3 regions of the Dactylosporangium sp. NPDC005555 genome follow, and region 1 is predicted to be linked to each of the others. Evidence: riboswitches for the same ligand, from Rfam matches in the RefSeq annotation. Region 1 holds a riboswitch; each other region holds the start of a gene.
The links. A riboswitch is a leader RNA that binds a small molecule or an ion and turns the genes downstream of it on or off. The one in region 1 is predicted to bind cobalamin.
Positions count from the first base shown of each region.

Region 2: linked by a shared signal. The riboswitch ahead of bluB (5,6-dimethylbenzimidazole synthase) and the one ahead of ABZS58_RS29970 (VWA domain-containing protein) in region 1 are both predicted to bind cobalamin.
Region 3: linked by a shared signal. The riboswitch ahead of ABZS58_RS12930 (CbtB domain-containing protein) and the one ahead of ABZS58_RS29970 (VWA domain-containing protein) in region 1 are both predicted to bind cobalamin.

Region 1 covers NZ_JBEXDG010000030.1:104,639-106,893, forward strand. The annotation lists gene ABZS58_RS29965 (hypothetical protein) at 1-791, opposite strand, end outside; cobalamin riboswitch at 919-1,066, shown strand; gene ABZS58_RS29970 (VWA domain-containing protein) at 1,101-2,255, shown strand, end outside.
Region 2 covers NZ_JBEXDG010000004.1:82,735-84,989, reverse strand. The annotation lists gene ABZS58_RS06300 (sigma-70 family RNA polymerase sigma factor) at 1-293, opposite strand, end outside; gene ABZS58_RS06295 (YciI family protein) at 347-700, opposite strand; gene bluB (5,6-dimethylbenzimidazole synthase) at 795-1,415, opposite strand; cobalamin riboswitch at 1,451-1,667, opposite strand; gene ABZS58_RS06285 (MFS transporter) at 1,819-2,255, opposite strand, start outside.
Region 3 covers NZ_JBEXDG010000009.1:115,284-117,538, reverse strand. The annotation lists gene ABZS58_RS12935 (hypothetical protein) at 11-622, shown strand; cobalamin riboswitch at 722-854, shown strand; gene ABZS58_RS12930 (CbtB domain-containing protein) at 892-1,107, shown strand; gene ABZS58_RS12925 (CbtA family protein) at 1,123-1,872, shown strand; gene ABZS58_RS12920 (biliverdin-producing heme oxygenase) at 1,984-2,255, shown strand, end outside.

The DNA.
Region 1 (2,255 bases):
GCCGCGCGGTCGACGTCGCTGAGCGTGGCCCGCATGGCGCTGCCGGTGCCGCCGTGGAAGGTGCAGTAGGCGCAGTCGCCGAGCGCCTGCGTCTCCGCGCCGAGCCGGGCCGGTTTCGCCGCTTTCCCGGCGCGTCGCAGCAGGTCGTCGGCGACGCCGAGCATGGAGTTGCCGCCGGTGGCGGTGTTGCGGTAGCTCATCACCGTGACGCCGTCGACCCGGGCGAGCACGGCGTCGGCGAGATTCTCCCCGCCGACCTGCACGGTGGGCAGCCAGAACGGCACGTCCAGCTCGAGGGGCGGCCCGATCCGCGCCAGCTCGTCGAGCAGCCGCAGCAGCTGCGGTACGAGCACCGCCTGCTCCTGCTGCCAGGCGGGCAGCAGGTAGGGCTCGACGTCGACGTGCAGCCCCCGGAACAGGCCGGTGGCGGCGGCGGCACGGGCCCAGGCGAGCGCGGCCGCGTGGTCGGTCGTCCAGGCCGGCTCGCCGCCGAGCGCGTCGAGCGTGATCCCGGCGTCGTCGCACAGCGCGCGGAGCCGGGTCAGCTCCGTGACGTCGGCGCGCGGGTCGTAGTACGCGAAGATCGTCGACACCGAGTGGGCGGTCGCCCAGGCGACGACGGTCTCCGGCGGCTCCCGCTCCCACAGCCACATGGCCCTGGTCCCGGGCGGGGCGACGCTGGTCTCCGGCGCGAGCGGCGGCAGCACCCGGTGCACCGACGCCACCAGCAGTCCCACGCTCAGGACGAGACACAGGACGGGCCGCAGGACGGCGTCCATCACGCCGCGCACGCGTGTCAGGACGCCACGCGGGTCCGCCGGCGCCCGGTGCGATGAGCCCGCCCCCACGTCATCTGTTCGGCCGGTCGCGCCCGGCCCGAAGGATTTGGGTCACGTTGACGTCACTGGGAGCCGTGGGACACGATGAACCCCGAGCGGCCACAGGGAGGAACCCAGTGCGAGTCTGGGACGGTCCCGCCACTGTGACCGGGGAGTCACGGTCCAATGCACGGGCCACGGCGGCGCTCCGGGAGTCAGACACTCCAGCCGCTCGTGCTTGTTGACCCAGTGGGCGCGGACCCGCTCGATAAGGAAGTGCCCGTGACGTCGCCGTATCCGTTCTCGGCCGTGGTCGGCCTGCCAGACCTGCGCCTCGCCCTGCTGCTCACCGCCGTGTCGCCGGCGATCGGCGGGGTCCTCGTGCGGGGTGAGAAGGGCACCGCCAAGTCGACCGTCGTGCGGGGCCTCGCCACCCTCCTGCCCGAGGTCGACGTCGTCGCCGGCTGCCGCTTCGCCTGCGACCCCGCCGCCCCCGACCCGTCCTGCCCGGACGGCCCGCACTCCCTGGACGCGCCCGCCGCCAGGCGCCGGTCCGCGCTGGTCGAGCTGCCCGTCGGCGCCACCGAGGACCGGGTCGTCGGCACCCTCGACCTGCAGCGCGCCCTCGGCGACGGGGTCAAGGCCTACGAGCCCGGCCTGCTCGCCGCCGCGCACCGCGGCGTCCTCTACGTCGACGAGGTCAACCTCCTGCCCGACCACCTCGTCGATCTGCTCCTCGACGCGGCGGCGATGGGCCGCGCCCACGTCGAACGCGACGGCGTCTCCGTCAAGCACGCCGCCCGCTTCCTCCTCGTCGGCACCATGAACCCGGAGGAGGGCGAGCCCCGCCCACAGCTCCTCGACCGGTTCGGCCTGGTCGTCGGCGTCGCCGCGCCCTCCACCGCGGCGCCCAGGGCCGAGGTCGTGCGGCGGCGGCTGGCGTACGAGCTGGACCCCGGCACCTTCGCGGCGCGGTACACGGAGGAGGACGCGGCCCTGGCCGCCCGGATCGCCGGCGCGCGGCGGGTGCTGCCGGCGGTGACATTGCCCGACCGGCAGCTGGACCGGATCGCGCGGATCTGCCTGGCGTACCGGGTGGACGGCCTGCGCGCCGACATCGTCGTGGCCCGCACCGCGGTGGCCCTGGCGGCCTGGCACGGCCGGACGGTCGTGACGAAGGACGACCTGCGGGACGCCGCCCGGCTCGCGCTGCCGCACCGGCGCCGCCGCGACCCTCTGGACCCGCCGGGCGCCGACCAGGAGCGCCTGGAGGAGATCCTCAACCATGAGCTCGACGACCTGGACGACGACCAGGACGGCGACGACGGTCCGGACGACGGCGGCCCTGACGACGACGGCCCGGATGGCGGCGACCCGCTCCCGCCCGGCGCTCCCGACGACCCGAGCGCTTCGCCCGGCAGTTCGGATCTGTCGGAA
Region 2 (2,255 bases), on a different contig from region 1:
TCCCGGGACAGCGCCGGGTGGCAGCAGGTGAAGATGAGCCGGAGCCGGTCGTCGTCCTCCCCCGGCCCGGGCGTCGCCTCCTCGGTGACCAGCAGCGGCAGCGCCCGGCGCAGCGCGGACTCGCGGCGCAGCACGTCGAGGGCCCGGTTGCGGGCGACGGTGGTGAGCCACGCGCCGGGCCGGTCCGGGACGCCACCGGCCGGCCAGGAGCGCAGCGCCCGCGCGAACGCGTCCTGGACGCATTCCTCGGCGAGGTCGAGGTCACGGGTGACGCGCACCGTCGCGGCGAGCACCCGGGCCCACTCGCGACGGTGCACCTCGGCGATGCCCACCGGTGGCTCGGCGGTCACCCGTGGTCCGGACGGTCGTGGTCCACGATCGGGCGGATCTCGACGCCGCCGTGGCCGGAGGCCAGCTCGGGCAGCATGGAGGCGGCGGCGATCGCGGCGTCCAGGTCGGCGGCGTCGATGACGTAGAAGCCGCCGAGGGCCTCCTTCGCCTCCAGGAACGGACCGTCGGTGATCATCGGGCCGCCGCGCAGCGTGGTCGCCGTCGTGGACGGCTCCAGCTCGTGCCCGGCGAGCACGGTCGCGGCGGCGCTGAACGCCCGGTGGCCCTCGCCCTTCTCGTGCCGCTCCTGCTCGGATTCGGCGTCCCAGCGCTGCTCGTCGCCGTAGATGAGGATGAGGTACTTCGCCATGGTCCGTCCTGTCTGCTCGGGGACTTTCTACCCTGACGACGATCGGCGCGGCGCCGAATTCGACAGGTGGTCCCGCGCGTTCTCCGGTGTGCGGCTACCAGCGGTCGTGGTGCACCGCCTCCGAGAGCGGGGTCCGCCGCCGCCAGCCGTGCCGTTCGAGGTCGGGCACCGTCTCCAGGTGCGTCACCGGCCCGAGGCACAGCCACGCGACGGGCCGGACACCGTCGGGGATGCCGAGCAGGTCCCGCACGAACGGCTCGCGGTAGAACGACACCCAGCCGACCCCGAGGTCCTCGGCGGTCGCGGCCAGCCACAGGTTCTGGATGGCGAGGCAGACGGAGTAGAGCCCGGCGTCGGCGATCGCGTGCCGTCCGAGCACCGCCGGTCCGCCGCGGCAGGGGTCGTACGTGACGACCACCGACAGCGTCGACTCCAGCACCCCGTCGATCTTGATCCGGGCGAAGGTCGCGGCCGCCGGCCCGTCGAGGGTCGCGGCGAACGCGTCCCGCTCGGCCCGGACGTGCGCGTGGAACGCGGCCCGCAGGCCGGGGTCGCGGACGAGGACGAAATCCCACGGCTGCGACAGCCCGACGCTCGGCGCGGCGTGGGCGGCGCGCAGCACGCGGTCGAGGACGTCACCGGGGATCGGCGCGCCGGTGAACTGGCCGCGCACGTCGCGGCGGCGGTGGACGACGTCGTACAGGTCGGTGCTCATGAGGGCAGGCTCCCGCTGCTCAGGCCGCCCCTGCGGACGGCCGGTGACCGCGAGGCCGGTCTTCGGACTCTCGGATCAACGCCTGCACCGTCCGCCTTCCCGGCCCTCGGGCCAGTGACCGCGCACCGCGAGGGCGCGCCTGGACGGCAGCTCCCCGATCACCGCGGCGGGCCCGTGCCGGATTCACACCGGCTTCCCGATTCTCCCCGGTCGCCTTCCGGCTTCCGGGGCACCTCGCATCAGTTCATGCCGCCTGCGAGCTTACGGCGCCACGGTCCGGAAGCCGGCACCACGGCGTTCCTTCGGCGACACGTCACCGACGGTCCGCGGCGCGCGTCCGCTGTGGGCGACGACCTCGACCTGACGGCCGCGATCAGCCTGCCAGCGGGACCTCGTGTTCTACTTACTCAACGACCCGGGATCCCTCGATCGAGGACGGCCGGTCGAGCAACGCGAAAAGCAGGGCGAGCGCGGCGAGGCCCAGGCACAGGGCGGCGCCGTCGGCGAGGGCCGGTGCCGGCCCGCCGGACGTGGCGGCGGTCGCCAGGAAGATGCCGCTCACGGCCGCGATGCTGACGCTCGCGGCGAGCCGCTGCGACAGCTGCAGCAGCGCCGCACTGAGCCCGTTCACCCCCGGTGGGGCGTGGGACAGGGTCAGCGCCTGGTTCGGCGCGATGACGAACCCGCCCGCCGCGCCGATCACGAACTGGCTCGCGGCGAGCGCCCACACCACCGGCCCGGCCGGCAGGACCTCGACCGCCGCGATCGACGCGGCGATGCTCGCGACCGCCACCCCGAGCGCGACCGTGGTGCCCCGCCGCCGCAGCCCCGAGGTGAACG
Region 3 (2,255 bases), on a different contig from region 1:
CATGCGCGGCGTGGACGCGCTGAAGGCACACCGGGCCGAGCTGGAGCACCTCGCCGGCGACGACGTACTGCTGGCGGCGGTGCACTGCCAGAAGGCGTTCGGCGCCGAACGGCTGCAGCGCTCGCCGCGGGAGATGGAGCAGCTGCTCGCCGCCCTGCCGCGCGGGGTGAGGGACGCGGCGGCGGCCGCCTACCGGGCCGAGCCGGAGCCCTCACCCGAGAAGGCGTGGGAGCGGGTCGTCGCGGTGCTCGTCGGCGCCGACTCGGTCATCCGGCTCGACGTCGAACGCGCGATCGGCGGGTCGGCCGTCACCGGCGGGGACGACTCGTGCGCGGCCCGCCTCGACCGCGGTATCCGCGACGCCACCATGGTCCACTGCGTGGTCACGGACCGGCGGCTCGTCCTGGCCGACATGACCGACGACCTGCGCGGCTTCCGGCTGCGGGCGGAGGTGCCCCGGGGGGCGGTGCTGCGGGCCCGCCGCGAGGGGAGGTTCCTGCAGCGCGGCCGGGTCGTGATCGACTTCGCCGACCTGTCGCAGCTGGCACTGCTCACGGGCGTGTTCCTCACCCGCCGCGCGGACGAGCTCGTCGCGGCCCTGACCGGGGGCACCCCGCGGTAGGCGTCGACCGCCCTGCCCGCGAGAAGTTGATCACCTTCGCGTTTCGCCGCACCCCCGCTGATCAGCACCGCAGGGGTCCGGCGGGGGTCGCTTCGATTGACACACCGGTACGCCGTCCGTACCGTCCGAAACGAAACGTGACAGTGAACGGAAGCCGGTGCAAGCCCGGCACGGTCGCGCCGCTGTAACCACGCACCCGTGGGAGTCAGACCCGGCCACTGTCACGACAACGCTCGATGGGACGCGAAATCCCGCAGGAGGCTGCACAGATGGCATCGATCTCGGCTCTTCCCACCCCGGTCGCCGCGCCGGCCCCGATCCCGCTGCGGCAGATCCTGCCGTGGGCGACGTTCGGCGTCGTGCTCGCCGTCGTCCTGCTCTACTTCGTCGGCGCCGAGCAGGGCATCACGTCCGTCATCGCCGGTGAGACCGTGCACGAGTTCGTCCACGACGGCCGGCACCTGCTCGGCTTCCCCTGCCACTGAGACGGGGAAGCCGACATGCTCAACGCCCGCACCCTCCTGGTCCGCGGGATGATCGCCGGCGCCGTCGCCGGGGTCGCCGCGTTCCTGTTCGCCTACCTGTTCGGCGAGGGCCCGATCAACGACGCGATCGCGTTCGAGGAGGCCCACGCCGCGCCGCTGCCCGCCGGTGAGCACGAGCACGAGCTCGTCAGCCGCGGCGTGCAGAGCACCGCCGGTCTTGCCACGGCCTCCGTCGTGTACGGGGTGGCGCTCGGCGGCCTGTTCGCCATCGTTGTCGCGATCACCCTCGGCCGGATCGGGCGGATCAGCGCCCGGGCGACCGCCGGGCTCGTCGCCCTCGCCGGGTTCGTCGGGGTGGCGCTCGTGCCGTTCCTGAAGTATCCGGCCAACCCGCCGGCCACCGGCAACCCGGACACGCTGCAGCAGCGCACCGGCCTGTTCTTCCTGATGATCGTCATCGGGGTCGCGACCGTGATCGGCGTCGCCGTCGTGACCCGGTCGCTGCAGGCCCGCTACGGCACCTGGAACGCCGCGACGGCGGCGGTCGTCGGTGGCGTGGTCGTCGTCGGTATCGCGATCGCGCTGCTGCCTGCGGTCAACGAGGTGCCGGACGGGTTCGCCCCGATCCTGCTGTGGAAGTTCCGCCTCGCCTCGCTGGGCACGCAGGCGGTCAACTGGGCCACGCTCGGCCTGCTGTTCGGGTACCTCACCGAGCGCAGCCAGCGTGCGGCGACCGCGGTCGCCGCGCAGCCGGTCGCCGTCTGATCCTGTGGTCTCCACGTGCGGCGGGGCCGTCGGGCTCCGCCGCACGGCCACTTCTCAGCACCATCGAATTAGGTTAGCCTAACCTGGAGTTCGATCTCCGAGGAGGCGACCGTGTCGACGGACGAGATGCAGGCGGGGCCGTTCTCCACCGCGGTGCGCACGCTCACCGGCGGCGTGCACCGCGACGCCGAGCGGTCCAGGTTCCTCGACGACCTCGTCGCCGGGACGCTGCCGCTGACCTGCTACGCCGCCATGGTCGCCCAGCACTGGCACATCTACGCCGCGCTGGAGCAGGCCGCCGACGCGATGCGCGACGACCCGGTCGCCGGCGCGTTCGTCCACGATGGACTCACCCGGCTGCCGGCGCTCGAGGCCGACCTGGA